3 regions of the Bradyrhizobium sp. USDA 4454 genome follow, and region 2 is predicted to be linked to each of the others. Evidence: predicted binding sites of a transcription regulator. Region 2 holds the regulator's gene; each other region holds the start of a gene.
The links. The regulator LexA, encoded in region 2, represses DNA repair genes until DNA is damaged. The targets are predictions, from matches to a motif close to TGTTCNNNNTGTGTTCNG.

Region 1 (5,397 bases), 4.1 Mb from region 2:
GTCCTGCGTCGACGACGCCGTTGCGACCAATAGCGCGGCAAACGCCGCGAACCACGGCGATCGCGCCGGATCGGCCACCGCCAGCAGCAGGATCGTCGCGATCAGCAGCAGCTGCGAGAACAGCAGCCAGCCGCGGCGGCGGCCGAACATCTGCGTGAACAGTGGCACGTGCAGCGCGTCGACCAGCGGCGCCCAGAGGAACTTCAGCGTGTAGGGCGTGCCGATCAGCGCCAGCAGCCCGATGGTGCCGAGATCGACCCCGGCCTCCTTCATCCACACCTGCAGCGTCGAGCCCGACAGCGCCAGCGGCAGGCCCGAGGAGAAGCCGAGCAGCAACACGATCAGCACCCGCGGCTGCAAGTACACCGCAAAACTGTCGCGCCAGGAAGTGGCGGCGGGGGTGGTTTTTTCCGGCATGGCTGTGGCGTCGGGGGCGGTCATCTATCCCATCGTGAGGTCATCGTCCGCGAAGGCGGACGATCCAGTACTCCGTGACGATTCCGTCCAGCCACCGTCGTCCCGGCGTACTGGATGCCCCGCCTTCGCGGGGCATGACGCACAGTTAGACACCTGCAATTCCCGGATACAAGTCTTCCCAATTTGGATTGTTCTTCGATCAGACGAACCTTCCAGGCTCGATTCCACTTCTTCAACCGCTTCTCGCGCTTGATCGCGTTCTCAGGATCATCGAACTGCTCGAAGTAGACAAGCTTCACCACATCGTATTTCTCGGTGAAGCTCTTGATGAGTTTCAGCTTGTGCTCGCCCACGCGGCGAATGAGGTCATTTGTCACACCGATATAGAGCGTGCCGCCGATGTGGCTGGCGAGGATGTAGACGTAGTAGCTGCGTGGCCCCAAACTGCCGCCTCTGGGACTGGATCGCCCGGTCAAGCCGGGCGATGACACCGATCGGGTGGCGCGAGTCCGTCAAACAAAGCCAACAATCACTCCCCCGCCTGCAGCTTGCGCGGGGCGGGGAATAGGTCGGTGGCGGCGGGCTTGACGAAACGCGGCACCTCGATCGGGGTCTCGGCCTTGCTGAAGTCGAGTTCCTCGATGCGGCCGGCGCGCTTCTCGATCTTGTCGGCGGAGATCAGGATCTGCCTGACGTCCTCATTCACCTGGCCGAAGTGATTTTGCAGCTTGAGCACGCGCTCGCGCAGCCGGCCGAGATCATCACCAAGGTGCATCACCTCGTTGCGGATCTGGTCGGCGGCGTCGCGGATGCGGGCGTCCTTCAGGATCTGCTGCATCACCTGGATCGCCAGCATCAACAGCGAAGGCGACACCAGCACGACGCGGGCGCGATAGGCCTTCTGGACCACATCGTCGAAACCGTCATGGATTTCGGCATAGACCGATTCCGACGGCACGAACATCAGCGCGGTGTCCTGGGTCTCGCCCGGGATCAGGTATTTCTCCGCGATGTCGCTGACATGCTTCAGCACGTCGGCGCGCAGCCGCTGGCTCGCGAATTTGCGTTCCTCGTCGCTGCGCGCATCGTGCAGCGCGGTCATCGCTTCCAGCGGAAATTTCGCGTCGATGCAGAGCGGGCGCTGGTCGGGCAGGAATACCACGCAATCCGGTCGCTTGCCTGACGACAGCGTGTACTGGAACTCGAACGAGCCCTTCGGCATGCCGTCCTGGACGATCGCCTCCATCCGCGCCTGGCCGAACGCGCCGCGCGACTGCTTGTTGGCGAGCACATCGCGCAAGGTCGTGACCTGGGTGGTGAGCTCGTTGAGGTTCTTGTGGGCGTGATCGATGATGCCGAGCCGCTCGTGCAGCACGCGCAGCGAATCCATGGTGTTGCGGGTCGATTGTTCCATCGACTGGCCGACCCGGTGGGTGACCGAGTCCAGCCGCTCGTTGACGGCGCGGGCCATCTCGGCCTGGCGGCCGGCCAGCGCCTGCGCGAAGGCATCAACCTTGGCGTCGACCCGACCGGAGGATTCGCTCTGGGCCCGCAGCATGTCGGCCAGCCGCTCCTCCAGCTCGTCGGCGCGGATGGCCTGGGCCATCGCCAGTTCCGCGCCGCGCCGGCTGGCGCGGGCGATCACCACGGCGATCGCGAACAGCAGGATCAGCGCCAGCGCGCCAAGGCCGATCAGCGCGTTGGAGACACGGACCGGAAGGTCGCCAATCATGAGCAGAATCTCGTTCATGCCGGCCGTTGTAGCCGATTCGCGGCCGGATGCGAACGAAGAGGGAACATTTATGGTCAGTGCTTCCCTGATTTTCTTGGTTAATCCGCAGTAAAGAAACGTGGTTAACGTTCTCCTAACGGGTTCCTAAGCGCATTGACCGCATCAGGCCCGCGGCTTAAATCGCCGCCATGGCATTACGAGAAATCATCATCCTGCCGGACAAGCAGTTGCGGCTGGTGTCGAAACCGATCGAGAAGGTGACGCCGGAGATCCGCAAGCTCGCCGACGACATGCTCGAGACCATGTACGACGCACCCGGCATCGGGCTCGCGGCGATCCAGGTCGCGCAACCTCTGCGGCTGATCACCATGGACCTCGCCAAGCGCGACGAGAACGGCGAGACCACGCCGCAGCCGCGGGTGTTCATCAATCCGGAGATCATCTCGCACTCGGACGAGCTATCGGTCTACGAAGAGGGCTGCCTGTCGATCCCCGAATATTACGAGGAGGTCGAGCGTCCGGCGCGGGTGCGCCTGCGCTTCACCGACCTCGACGGCAAGCTGCATGAGGAGGATGCCGAGGGCCTCTACGCCACCTGCATCCAGCACGAGATCGACCATCTCAACGGCGTGCTGTTCGTGGACTATCTGTCGAAGCTGAAGCGCGACCGCGTCTTCAAGAAATTCGAGAAGGCCGCCAAGCGCGCGGCGGAGTAGGATCGCCATCGGGACTTGACTCCCTCTCCCGCTTGCGGCGGAGGGTTTGGGTGGGGGTCTTTCCACGAGTCGTATCGCTGAGATAGCCCCCATCCGGATCGCATCTTCGATGCGATCCGGCCTCCGCCGCAAGCGGGAGAGGCCAACCGAATTCGCGGAAAGACCCGCGCGCTTCATATGCGATTCCTCTCCCCACAAGGGAAGGAACAGACCGAGTTCTCGTCATGCCTCTTCGCCTGATCTTCATGGGCACGCCCGATTTCGCGGTGCCGACGCTCCTGGAGCTCGTGGCCCATGGCCATGAGGTCGCAGCCGTCTACACCCGCGCGCCGAAGCCGGGCGGACGGCGCGGCCTGCAATTGCAGCCGACGCCGGTCGAGCAGGAGGCGCGCCGTCTCGGCATTCCCGTGCTGACGCCGAAGACGCTGAAGACAGACGAAGCGCTCGCGGAGTTTCGCGCCCACGAGGCGGACGCCGCCGTCGTCGTCGCCTATGGCATGATCCTGCCGCAGGCGATTCTCGACGCGCCGAAACTCGGCTGCTTCAACCTGCACGCTTCGCTGCTGCCGCGCTGGCGCGGCGCCGCGCCGATCAACCGAGCCATCATGGCCGGCGACGCCGAAAGCGGCGTGATGGTGATGAAGATGGATGTCGGCCTCGACACCGGCGACGTCGCGATGGCCGAACGGTTGCCGATCACGGACAGCATGACGGCGTCCGACCTGCACGACGCGTTGGCGCCGCTCGGCGCCGATCTGATGGTGCGCGCGATGGCCGGGCTCGAGCGCGGCGGGTTGCAGTTGACCAAGCAAAGCGCGGACGGCGTCACCTACGCCGGCAAGATCGAAAAGGCCGAGGCGCGGATCGACTGGACCCAGCCGGCGCACGCGGTGCTGCGGCACATTCATGGGCTGTCGCCATTCCCCGGCGCCTGGTGCGAACTTTCAGGCGAAGGCGAGCCCGTGCGGCTGAAGATCCTGCGCTGTGAGCTGGCCAAAGGTTCGGGCCAACCGGGCGATGTGCTCGACGACAATTTCGCGATCGCCTGCGGCGCCGGCGCGGTCCGGATCCTCGAATTGCAGCGCGCCGGCAAGACGCCGACCAAGGCAGCGGACTTTTTGCGCGGCACGCCGCTGAAGCCGCCCGCGCGGCTCAGCTGATGCCCCGCTACAAGCTCATCATCGAATATGACGGCACGCCGTTCTCCGGCTGGCAGATCCAGGACACCGCGCCGACCGTGCAGGGTGCGCTGGAGGCGGCGGTCAAGGCGATCTGCGGCGAGGACGTGCGGGTCCATGGCGCCGGGCGGACCGATGCCGGCGTGCATGCGCGCGGCCAGGTCGCGCATTGCGACATTGCGAAACATTTTCCGCCCGGCCGCTTTCGCGACGGGCTGAACGCGCATCTGCGTCCCCATCCGATCGCCGTGCACGCGGCCGATATCGTGCCCGACGATTTCGAGGCGCGGTTCTCGGCGACCAGGCGGCACTATCTCTATCGCATCACCAACACCCGCGCGAACCTCGCGCTCGACATCGGCAGGGTCTGGCGCGTGCCGCGCGCGCTCGATGCGGATGCGATGCACGCGGCCGCGCAGCGCCTGCTCGGCAAGCATGATTTCACCACCTTCCGCGACACCGAGTGCCAAGCCAAATCGCCGGAGAAGACGCTCGATCAGCTCGACGTCACGCGCGACGGCAATGCCGTTAACATCGTGACCTCGGCGCGCTCGTTCCTGCACAGCCAGGTGCGCTCGATGGTCGGCTCGCTGGTCTGGGTCGGCGAGGGCCGCTGGAGCGCGGACGATCTCTCTGGCGCACTCGCCGCCCGCAACCGCGCCGCCTGCGGCCCGGTGGCGCCGCCGGACGGGCTCTATCTGATGCGGGTGGATTACGAATGATCTCGTAGATCTCTTAGGATGGGTGGAGCGAAGCGATACCGATCACCTTGCCACGGATGCGATGGGTATCGCTCCACCCATCCTACGGTCGTAAGTCGACCCGAAATACCACGCTGTACCTGGTACGGTGGGTTGCTGGCGGCCCCAATCCCTACTGTGCATGGGGTTGTTCTTCACTATTTTGTCCAGCCAACCGGCTGGATCACGCAAAATACCGGTCCAGCACGCCGCGATAGATCTTCGTCAGCTGCTCCAGATCGGCCACCGGCGTACGCTCGTCGATCTGGTGCATGGTCTGGCCGACCAGGCCGAATTCGATCACCGGGCAATAGCCCGAGATGAAGCGCGCGTCGGATGTCCCGCCCGAGGTCGACAGTTCCGGCTTGCGGCCGGTGACCTCTTCGATCGCGGCGACCGCGAGATCGGTGAACGGGCCGGGCTGGGTGACGAATACGTTGGAGTTCGACGGCATCCAGTCGATGTGGGCGCGGATGCGGTTGCCGCAGGCTTTTGCCAGCCGCGCATCGACCAGCTGCCGCAGGCTCTCCTGGGTGTGGTTGTCGTTGTAGCGGATGTTGAACTTGGCCCGCGCCTGACCCGGGATCACATTGGTTGCGGTGTTGCCGACATCG
Region 2 (5,397 bases):
GATGCGATGTTCATCTCCGGGCTCGGCCATGTGCTGTCGATTTCCGGCTATCACATGGCCGTGGTCGCGGGTGTCGTGTTCTTTACGGTGCGCGCGCTGCTGGCGCTGTTTCCGGCGCTGACGGCGGGATACCCGATCAAGAAATGGGCGGCGGCGGCCGCGCTGGTCGCCGCGGCGTTCTATCTGCTGCTGTCGGGAGCGGAAGTCGCGACGCAGCGATCGTTTTTCATGACGGCCGTGGTGCTGATCGCTGTCATGGTCGACCGCCGCGCGATCACCTTCCGCACGCTGGCGGTGGCGGCGCTGATCGTGCTGGCGATCGCGCCGGAGGCGCTGGTGCATCCGAGTTTCCAGATGTCGTTCGCGGCGACGCTCGGGCTGGTCGCGCTGGTGCAGATCGGGCTGCCGAACCTGCTGGCCTCGCCCGATCATTCGGCGACCGCGCGGGTTGCGCTGTGGGGCGGGCGTGAGCTCACGATGCTGATGCTGGCTTCCCTTGTGGCAGGGCTGGCGACGACGCCCTACGCCGCGTTCCATTTCCATCGCGTGACGCCGTACGGGCTGCTCGCGAACCTCGCGGCAATGCCTGTCGTGTCGGCGGTCGTGATGCCGGCCGGCCTGCTCGGACTCGTCGCCATGCCGTTCGGCTTCGACGGCGTGTTCTGGGCGATCATGGGCTTTGGCATCGACTGGATGATCCTCGTGACGCAATGGGTCGCCGCGCTGCCTGGTGCGGTCGGCCGGATGGCGGCGTTCGGGATCGGGCCGCTGATCGCCGCCAGCGCGGGCCTCATCCTGCTCGGGCTGCTGCGCACGCCGCTGCGCTGGTCGGGCGCGGTGCTGTTGGTCGTGGCGTCGATCTGGGCGCTCAGGGTGCCGCAGCCGGACGTGCTGATTTCCGCCGATGGCCGCAACGTCGCGGTCCGCGGCGGCGACGGGCGGTTGCACCTGATGCATAGCGCCAAGGATGCCTTTTTGGTGAAGGAGTGGCTGGCGGCGGACGCCGATGCGCGGGCGGCCACCGATGCATCGCTCGGCGAGGGCGTCTCCTGCGATCCGAGCGGCTGCGTGACGCAAGGGCCCGGCGATGCCTTCGTTGCGCTGGCGAGCCGGCCGGAGGCGCTGGCGGATGATTGCGAGCGCGCGGCGCTGATCGTCACCGCCCGGCCGGCGCCGCATGGCTGCGCGGCCTCGGTGGTCGACGTCGAGCGGTTGCGGCGTCACGGCGCGCTGGCGCTGCGGCGGACCCGTGACGGCTACGCCATCGATGCGGTCAAGCCCGGCGGGATCGACCGGCCGTGGTCGCCGGCGGTTCCCGGCGACGGCGATGCCGAGACGACGCTCCGCGCCCCCGCCGCCGCGCCACGGCCGGCCGTCGACGCCACGCCGGCGGAGAGCGATGTGCAGGGGGAGGATTAGCCGTGGTCCGGCGAGGGGCTGGCCGGCAATTCGAACAGGCCGAGATGGTATTCGTCGGAATCGGGGCCGGCGTCGGGCTTCTTGACGAGGGTGAAGGACGCCTCGGGAAACTGCTCCCAGACCTTCAGGTCATCAGCCGTCACCGTCAACCAGCCGAACCGGAACATGTAGCGGCCCGGCTCCGTGACGCGTCCAGCCTTTTGCCATGTGACCTTATCGACCACCGAGCAGGTTTCCGTGAGCGCACATCCTCTGCGCCCGATGATGCGCCAAGGTGGCCGCCGACGCAAATCTCCCGCCGCGCCCCGGAACCGGTGTCCGGGGTCGCTCGAAATCCTTTCGGTCACTCGCCGCTCGGTCATCCGGCGGCGACGATGCGTTCAACCCAAAAACAGCGACGTAAATGCGGAGGGCCGCCGCTCCACGACCTTCGGCTTCTGCGTGACCGGCGGATGCAGTGCCGGCAATTGCAGCACGCTGACGCGTTGTCCCTCGACGAGCTGGGTCACCAACACGTGGCTGCCGTCGGGGAATTCGACCGCGTCATGATGACGATCGGGCACGTCGGGCTCGACTTCGTTGAACACGCCGACGCGATAGTTCAGCGTCTTGGTCCAGATCCAGCGGCTGTCATAGCGAACGTTCTCGGCGAAAGCGAGCTCGGTGCCCGGCAGCATGCAGACCGCGACAGTCGGATCGTTCTCCGACGCAAAGCCGCGGGTCGACGTGCCGCGGAAGGTCGTGGTGATCAGCGTCTCTCCGACAATGGCGGGGCGCGATGCCACGGCGTGCAGACTATAGTCACACATCGGATGGCTCCTCAAATGGAGGTAGCGACCCGTGCCTCTCTTTGAGGCATGGGCCTCTACCAGAGTGGACGATAGCGAACGAGTGTCAGCTCGTTTCTGGGCGATTGTACGACTCGCCCGCGACCGCCTCAATCACAAACACGCGACACTGCGCGAGAGGTATCGGAGCGCATCGGGCAGACCGCATGCTGCGCTATCTTGCAAGGAACGATCCGATGTGACGCTCGTTCCTCGCCGCCGCAAGTATTTGCAATCAAGTATTTGCAGCTTAGTACTTGCGGTAGAGCCCGATCAGCTTGCCCTGGATGCGGACCCGGTTCGGAGGCAGGATGCGCACTTCATAGGCGGTGTTGGCGGGCTCCAGCGCGATCGATGCGCCGCGGCGGCGGAAGCGCTTCAGGGTGGCTTCCTCCTCGTCGATCAGCGCCACCACGATGTCGCCGGTATTGGCGACGTCGTTGCGCTGGATCAGCGCCATATCGCCGTCGAGGATGCCGGCATCGACCATCGAGTCGCCGCGCACCTCCAGCGCATAATGCTCGCCGGAGCCGAGCATGTCGGGCGGTACGCTGATGGTGTGGCTGCGGGTCTGCAGCGCCTCGATCGGGGTACCGGCGGCGATCCGGCCCATCACAGGGACCGCGACCGGACGATTGCCGTCATCCTCGGCGACCGGCGGCGTAGAAGTGCGCTTGCCGAGGGTGCCTTCGATGACGCTCGGGGTGAAGCCGCGGCGGCCGTTGCCGCCCCCGGCCGACAGCTCAGGCAGCTTGATGACTTCGATGGCGCGGGCGCGGTTGGGCAGGCGGCGGATGAAGCCACGCTCCTCCAGCGCAGTGATCAGGCGGTGGATACCGGACTTCGAGCGCAGGTCGAGCGCATCTTTCATCTCGTCGAATGAGGGCGGGACGCCGGCCTCTTTCAGACGTTCATTGATGAAACGCAGAAGTTCGTACTGTTTGCGCGTGAGCATCTCGAGTATTCCCCCGGTTGATAGCGTCGTTCGATTCCGAGACTCTTCAGTGGGGCCTGCAGGCCGGGCCTGACCAGGGGAGCTTGGTGCTTGTTGCAAGCGCTCCCGGGCCGCCTCCCGATTGTAGACACCAGTACTCGAAACAAATCATGAACGGACACTATATGTTCGATATGTGTTCCGCAACCACTTAATTTCAGGTGAACGCGCCCGGCGGCGCCCGATCGGCGCGGTGAGAAAATCCTATTCGGGCAGCATCAGGATCTCGCACTCGCTGCCTGTGGCAGTCGCGGGCGCGAACGGCGGACGCACGAGAAGTGCCCGTGCCGCAGCGAGATTCCCGAGCAGCGAGGAATCCTGCTGCATCACGGGCGTTGCGATCAGCGTGCCGTCGTCGCGCGCCTCGAGACGCGCGCGCAGATAGTCCTCGCGCTGGTCGTTGGCGGCGAGGTTGCGGCCGAGCACGGCCCTCGCGCGGCGATGATGAATCGCTGTTCGGCCGCTCAATGCCCGAATCAACGGCACCAGAAACAGGAAGGCGCAGACATAGGACGACACCGGATTGCCGGGCAGGCCGATCACCCGCATCGCCCCGAGCCGGCCGTGCATCATCGGCTTGCCGGGCCGCATCGCGATCCGCCAGAACGCCATCGCGACGCCCTCGGCCTCCAGCGACTGCTTGACCAGGTCGTGGTCGCCGACCGAGGCGCCGCCGGTGGTGATCAGGATGTCGGCGCCGGTATCGCGGGCCCGGCGGATCCCCGCCGTGGTGGCCGCAACCGTATCGGCGGCGACCCCGAGATCGACGGTCTCGGCGCCTTCGTCGCGGGCCAGCGCCCGCAGCGCATAGCCGTTGGAATAGACGATCTGGCCGGGTCCGGGCTGCGAGCCCGGCATCACCAGCTCGTCGCCGGTCGCCAGCACCGCGACCTTCGGACGGCGGCGGACGGCGAGTTCCGGATGGTTCATGGCGGCGGCCAGCGACAGCGCCCGGTCGGAGAGGCGGCTGCCGGCCGAGAGGAGCACGTCGCCCTCGCGGAAGTCGACCCCCGCGGGGCGGATATGCCGTCCAACGGCGGCTGGCTCGGTGATCGTGATGTGGTCGCCGTCGACGGCGGTGTCTTCCTGGATGATGACGGCGTCGGCGCCGTCAGGGATCACCCCGCCGGTGAAGATCCGCACCGCTTCGCCTGCGCCGACCGTGCGCTCGAACGGCCGGCCGGCGGCGACTTCGCCGATCACCTTCAGCCGTGCCTTCAGGTCAGCCGCATCGGCGGCGCACACCGCATAGCCGTCCATCGCCGACATCGGCTGCGGCGGCTGGGTGCGCCGCGCGGCGAGGTCGCGCGCCAGGGTGCGGTGATAGGCGGCATCGAGCGCGACCATCTCCTCGGGCAGCGGTTCGGCGCCGGCAAGGACGGCGGACAGGGCATCGGCAACCGGCATCAGGGCCACGCTCGGAGCTCCTCAAGTCCAGGGTTCAAATCCCAAGCGCGGTCAGCGCCCTTGCCACGTCATCCGTCGATGTCACGTGGACCGCATGAAGGCCGCGCGCCCGCGCGCCTTCGATATTGGCAGCCAGATCGTCGAAGAACAGGATCCGCGACGCCGGCACGCCGATGGCTTTTACCACATGATCGTAGGCCTCGGCGTCGGGTTTCCGATGGCCGATGCTCGAGGACAGGAACACGGTGCGGAAATGGCTCAGCAGATCGGCGTGGACAACCGAGAAATGCGCGACATGGGCCGGATTGGTGTTGGAGAATGCATAGAGCGGCATCCGCTTCGCCGCGGCCGCGAGCAGGGGAGCGATATCGGGCATCTCGCCGGCGAAGATAGAATTCCAGCCTTCGAGGAACTGCGCGTCCGTGAGGTCGATGTCGAGTGTCCGGCGCAGGTTTTCGAAGAACGCGGCATCGTCGATCCGGCCGATCTCGTGATGCTTGAAGCTGTCGTCAACGACAAAGCGCGTGGCGAGGTCCGAAGGTGAGCAGCCGGCATGCTGCGCCCAGTGCGCCATCACCTTGTCAAAGTTGATGTCGAGCACGACGCGGCCGATATCGAACAGCAGCACGTCGACGGAATCGGGGGAGAGGTGCGAGGTCATTGCGTGAAACCATGTACGAAAATTGCGGGCAGCCGGCAATGTCCCCGATTTCGGTGACGGGTGTGTGGAATTGCAAGGCGATGCATCCT
Region 3 (5,397 bases), 340 kb from region 2:
TGTCGGACAAAGGGGAAATCCGGTCAGTTTTACTGGGGAATCATATAGCCCATCGGGGGCCTGATAACCACCCTTCCACGGCTCCGGCAAGCCGTTTTTCCCTTCGTTCTTTCATGCACTTACGGGTGGGTCGGCGAGACCACGGCCGCTTGGTCGAGAAGCGAATGGCGAGTAGCGAACAGCGAGCGGAGAACCCCCCTTCGCCACTCCCCATTCGCTATTCGTACATCCCGTCATTGGCCGAATACCACCGCATGCATGATCCGCCCCGGCATGAACGTGAACGGCCGGGCAATGACCAGCGCGCCGAAGAAAATCCCGATCATCGTGTATTTGTGGCTGCGGACGTGTGACGCCGTGCGGCGGTGACGCCAAGAACCCGCGCTGACCGCCATCAGCCGGGTACAATGTCCTAGGGTGTTAGAGAGTTATCCTCATAATTCACATGAGGAAATTGCCGCGGCACATCGGACCGCCGTCCCGGCAAGTGATCTTCACGGAACGGCAGCCGACGCAATGCCCGCGCATGCTCAGAACGGGATGTCGTCGTCCATGTCGCTGTTGCGGCTGCCGCCGCCGGCGGCGACTGCGCGGCGCGGCGCCGAGCCGACCGGGCCGGACGAGCCGAAATCGCTGCCGCCATCATCGGAGAAGCTGCTTCCGCCGCCGCCCCGCCCGTCGAGCATGGTGAGGTTGGAGTTGAAGCCCTGCAGCACGACTTCGGTCGAGTACTTCTCGACGCCGCTCTGGTCGGTCCATTTGCGGGTCTGCAACTGGCCCTCGATGTACACCTTGGCGCCCTTCTTCAGGTACTGCTCGGCGACCTTGCAGAGGCCCTCGTTGAAGATCACGACGCGGTGCCACTCGGTCTTTTCCTTGCGCTCGCCGGTGCCCTTGTCGCGCCAGGTTTCCGAGGTGGCGATCGACAGATTGGCGATCGGACGACCGTCCTGGGTCCGCCGGATCTCCGGATCCTTGCCGAGGTTTCCAACCAGGATCACCTTGTTCACGCTTCCTGCCATCGCATCATCTCCACTCAAAAACCGGGCGTCCGGACATCGGCCACCACTCTCAACCTTCGCCACTTACATTGCAGGCGTCGTGGATGACCCTATACGCCGGTGGCGGCTTGGCGCCTTCGCCCTCGCGCGGTTATCCACGATAATCAGATATAGCATCCCGGCCGGAAATGTTCCAGTTTTGTTCGCTACAACCAACCGTAGATGCGGGCCGAGGCAAGGATGCGGCAGTCGATTTGGCTTTCAGCCGCCAGGCTGCGCCACGACGTTAGAAAATCAATAAATAGATCAGCATCTTATTCTCGCCGCACTTCTTCCGCGAGTGTGACTTTTGGGAGACGGCCTTTCCGGTTGAATCGGCGTATAGCTGTCAGCCATCAGACGGGCGCTCGCGTCTGAGGTCGGCTTTGGGACCCATTTGGAAGCCGATCGGGAAGCCGGGGAGTTTTGCAATGAAGAAGTTTTTGCTCGGGACGGTTGCTCTGGTTGCGTTTGCTGCGCCGGCCGCGGCTGCCGATCTGGCGGCACGCCCCTACACCAAGGCGCCGCCGGTGATCGCTGCCGTCTATGACTGGAGCGGCTTCTACATCGGCGCCAACGGCGGCTGGGGCTCGAGCCACAATTGCTGGGACCAGGTCCCCGCCGGCATCTTCATCGGATCGGATGGCTGCCATGATGCGACCGGCGGCGTCGCCGGCGGTCAGATTGGCTATCGCTGGCAGGCCGGCACCTGGGTGTTCGGCCTCGAAGCGCAGGGCGACTGGGCCGACCTGAAGGGCAGCAACAACAGCGCGATCTTCCCGGGCCTGTTCACCAACCAGACCAAGATCGACGCATTCGGCCTCTTCACCGGCCAGATCGGCTACGCCGTCAACAATGTCCTGCTTTACGCCAAGGGCGGCGCCGCGCTGACCGACAACCGCTTCAACACCTACTTCACGCCGACCGGCTTGCTCGTCGGCAGCGCCAGCGACACCCGCTGGGGCGGCACCATCGGCGCCGGCATCGAAGTCGGCTTCGCGCCGAACTGGACCGCTGGCATCGAGTACGACCACCTGTTCATGCAGGACAAGACCTACAACCTCACCACCCCGACCGGCGCGCTGTTCAGCAGCATCCGCGACCGCCAGGACGTCGACCTCGTCACCGTCCGCGTGAACTACAAGTGGGGCGGCCCGGTCGTTGCGCGCTACTGATCGCGCGCGGATTTGATCCAGGCGAAAGGCCGGCCCTGCGCCGGCCTTTTGTTTAGCCGGCGGTTGCCACGCCCATGACCAGCTAGACCGGCTTCTATCTCGGCGCCCAGGGCGGCGGCTGGGGCACCAGCAGCGAGACCTATCTCAGCGCCCGAACAATGCGGCCGTGATCGGCACGCAAAGCTACACCATCGGCGGCGGCTTCATCGGCGGCGTGATCGGCTACAACGTCCGGGCGGGCCCTGCCGTGCCTCCGTATGGAAACAGCGGCCAGCCTCGCGCCAACTCCCTTACTGGTACGTGCGCACCTCATGCACTCGTTTTCCGTGCATTGTGGTTTCATGGATACACAACTTCCAAGGTTTCCATGTAAAAACACGTGATCGTCACGCGACACTGCCGTGACGCTCCCTTCAATGTTTGAGGGGACAACAAGAAAATGGGACTGGGACTTTGAAAATCAGGAATGTTTTGCTGGCGTCGGCCAGCATGTTTGCCCTCAGCGCAATTGCACCGGCCATGGCGGCTGACATGGCGGCTCGCGCGCCCTACGTGAAGGCTCCGCCGCCGGTCGCGATCACCAACTGGACCGGCTTCTACATCGGCGGCTTCGGCGGCTACGCCAGCGAAGATTCCGGCAACCCGAAGATGGAAGGCGGCTTCGGCGGCGGCACCATCGGCTACAACTGGCAGGCCGGCAACATCGTGTATGGCCTCGAGGCCGACGGTGCCTGGGCTGACGTCAATGCCTCCGCTACCGCGTTCGGCATCACCGCGACGAGCAAGATCGACGCGCTCGGCACCGTGCGCGGCCGCCTCGGCTTCGCAGTCGACAAGGTGCTGTTCTACGGCACCGGCGGCTACGCCTGGGCCGACAACAAGCTCTCCCTCAGCGCGGGCGGCGTCAGCGTCTCGCAGAGCAACTTCCACTCCGGCTGGACGGTCGGCGCCGGCATCGAGGCGTTCATCGCGCCGCAATGGTCGATCAAGGGCGAGTACCTGTATCGCAGCCTCGGCGGCGAAACCTACTTCGGCATTCCCTCGCCCGACATCAACCTGCACACCGTGCAGTTCGGCGTGAACTATCACTTCGGCGGCCCGATCGTCGCCAAGTACTGAGCAACGGACCAGGCGGATCCAGCGTCGGATCGCACGGAAAGGCCGGCCTCGCGCCGGCCTTTTTTGCATTTCGGAACCGGTCCTGCTGACGGCTGCTGCCATCCGGCAAACTATCCGTTGATGGCCACTATTCAGCACTGGAAATTGTCCGCTGTTCTTCCTACGTTCCAGTCTTCACACCCCATCGGCGCAGGCTCCCGGCATCACCGGCGATGCGCGCCCAAAAGGCGCCCGATCATGCGCCCGGAATTGTCGCTATGGATGAAGTGCTCAAGGCGAAGCGCCAACAGAACGCGGGCTCCTCATCGCGCGCCATCACGATCCGCGGTGCGCGCGAACACAATCTGAAGAACATCGACGTTGAGATTCCGCGCGACAAGCTCGTGGTGTTCACCGGCCTGTCCGGTTCCGGCAAGTCGTCGCTCGCATTCGACACCATCTACGCCGAGGGTCAGCGCCGCTACGTCGAATCGCTGTCGGCCTATGCGCGCCAGTTCCTGGAGATGATGCAGAAGCCGGATGTCGACCAGATCGACGGCCTGTCGCCGGCGATCTCGATCGAACAGAAGACCACCTCGAAGAACCCGCGCTCCACCGTCGGCACCGTCACCGAGATCTACGATTACATGCGCCTGTTGTGGGCGCGCGTCGGCGTGCCCTATTCGCCCGCCACCGGCCTGCCGATCGAGAGCCAGATCGTCTCGCAGATGGTCGACCGCGTGCTGGCACTGCCGGAAGGCACCCGCCTCTATCTGCTGGCGCCGGTCGTGCGCGGCCGCAAGGGCGAATACAAGAAGGAGCTCGCCGAGTATCTCAAGAAGGGCTTTCAGCGCGTCAAGATCGACGGCACCTTCTACGAGCTGTCGGAAGCCCCCAGCCTCGACAAGAAATTCCCGCACGACATCGACGTCGTGGTCGACCGCATCGTGGTGCGCCCCGACCTCGCCCAGCGCCTCGCTGAGAGCTTCGAGACCGCGCTGAAGCTCGCCGAGGGCTTGGCTGTGATCGAATACGCCGACGCGCCCGCCGCGGCTGCGCAGGACGAGAAGAAAGAAGACAAAAAGAAAACGGCAAAAATCCACGATAAGAGCGGCCCCGAGCGCATCCTGTTCTCGGAAAAATTCGCCTGCCCGGTGTCCGGCTTCACGATCCCCGAGATCGAGCCGCGCCTGTTCTCGTTCAACAACCCCTATGGCGCGTGCCCGGCCTGCGGCGGCCTCGGCGTCGAGCAGCACATCGACGAGGATTTGGTCATCCCTGACAAGGAGCTGACCCTGCGCAAGGGCGCGATCGCGCCCTGGGCGAAATCATCCTCGCCCTATTACATCCAGACCCTGACCGCGCTCGGCAAGCACTACAAGTTCACGCTCGACACCAAATGGAAGGACCTGACCAAGAAGGTCCAGAACGCGCTGCTGCACGGCTCCGGCGACGACGAGATCAAGTTCTCCTATGAGGACGGCGTCCGCTCCTACGACACCAAGAAGCCGTTCGAGGGCGTCGTCACAAACATCGACCGCCGCTACCGCGAGACCGAGAGCGAGTGGGCGCGCGAGGAGCTCGGCAAGTATTTCTCCGACGTGCCCTGCGAGGGTTGCCACGGCTACCGCCTGAAGCCGGAGGCGCTGTGCGTCAAGATCGGCGGCAAGCATATCGGCGAGATCTCCGAGCTCTCGGTGAAGCGCGCCGGCGAGTGGTTCGAGACCGTGCCGGAAGCGCTCAACGCGCAGCAGAACGAGATCGCGGCACGGATCCTAAAGGAGATCCGCGAGCGCCTGACCTTCCTGCTCGATGTCGGCCTGAATTACCTGACGCTGTCGCGTTCGTCCGGCACGCTCTCCGGCGGCGAGAGCCAGCGCATCCGCCTCGCCTCGCAGATCGGCTCGGGGCTGACGGGCGTGCTCTACGTGCTGGACGAGCCGTCGATCGGCCTGCACCAGCGCGACAATGCCCGGCTGCTCGACACCCTGAAGCGACTCCGCGACCTCGGCAACACCGTGGTCGTGGTCGAGCATGACGAGGACGCCATTCGCCTGGCGGATCACGTGCTGGATATCGGCCCC

Region 1: ACVIW0_RS37280 (DNA recombination protein RmuC) is a predicted target of LexA. The motif match lies at 2,199-2,216, and genes of this name have one in related genera.
Region 3: uvrA (excinuclease ABC subunit UvrA) is a predicted target of LexA. The motif match lies at 3,487-3,504, and genes of this name have one in related genera.

The regions. Positions count from the first base shown of each region.
Region 1 is NZ_JBTRCN010000001.1:8,001,545-8,006,941, reverse strand. It holds gene ACVIW0_RS37290 (AmpG family muropeptide MFS transporter) at 1-441, opposite strand, end outside; partial or broken gene ACVIW0_RS37285 (GIY-YIG nuclease family protein) at 563-860, opposite strand; gene ACVIW0_RS37280 (DNA recombination protein RmuC) at 947-2,167, opposite strand; gene def (peptide deformylase) at 2,338-2,865, shown strand; gene fmt (methionyl-tRNA formyltransferase) at 3,090-4,025, shown strand; gene truA (tRNA pseudouridine(38-40) synthase TruA) at 4,025-4,765, shown strand; gene dapE (succinyl-diaminopimelate desuccinylase) at 4,968-5,397, opposite strand, start outside.
Region 2 is NZ_JBTRCN010000001.1:3,858,855-3,864,251, forward strand. It holds gene ACVIW0_RS18055 (ComEC/Rec2 family competence protein) at 1-1,419, shown strand, start outside; gene ACVIW0_RS18060 (hypothetical protein) at 1,416-1,643, opposite strand; gene ACVIW0_RS18065 (hypothetical protein) at 1,800-2,228, opposite strand; gene lexA (transcriptional repressor LexA) at 2,497-3,201, opposite strand; gene ACVIW0_RS18075 (molybdopterin molybdotransferase MoeA) at 3,445-4,656, opposite strand; gene ACVIW0_RS18080 (HAD family hydrolase) at 4,682-5,308, opposite strand.
Region 3 is NZ_JBTRCN010000001.1:4,202,115-4,207,511, forward strand. It holds gene gyrA (DNA gyrase subunit A) at 1-10, opposite strand, end outside; gene ACVIW0_RS19730 (hypothetical protein) at 234-395, opposite strand; gene ACVIW0_RS19735 (single-stranded DNA-binding protein) at 531-1,022, opposite strand; gene ACVIW0_RS19740 (outer membrane protein) at 1,472-2,215, shown strand; gene ACVIW0_RS19745 (outer membrane protein) at 2,675-3,334, shown strand; gene uvrA (excinuclease ABC subunit UvrA) at 3,592-5,397, shown strand, end outside.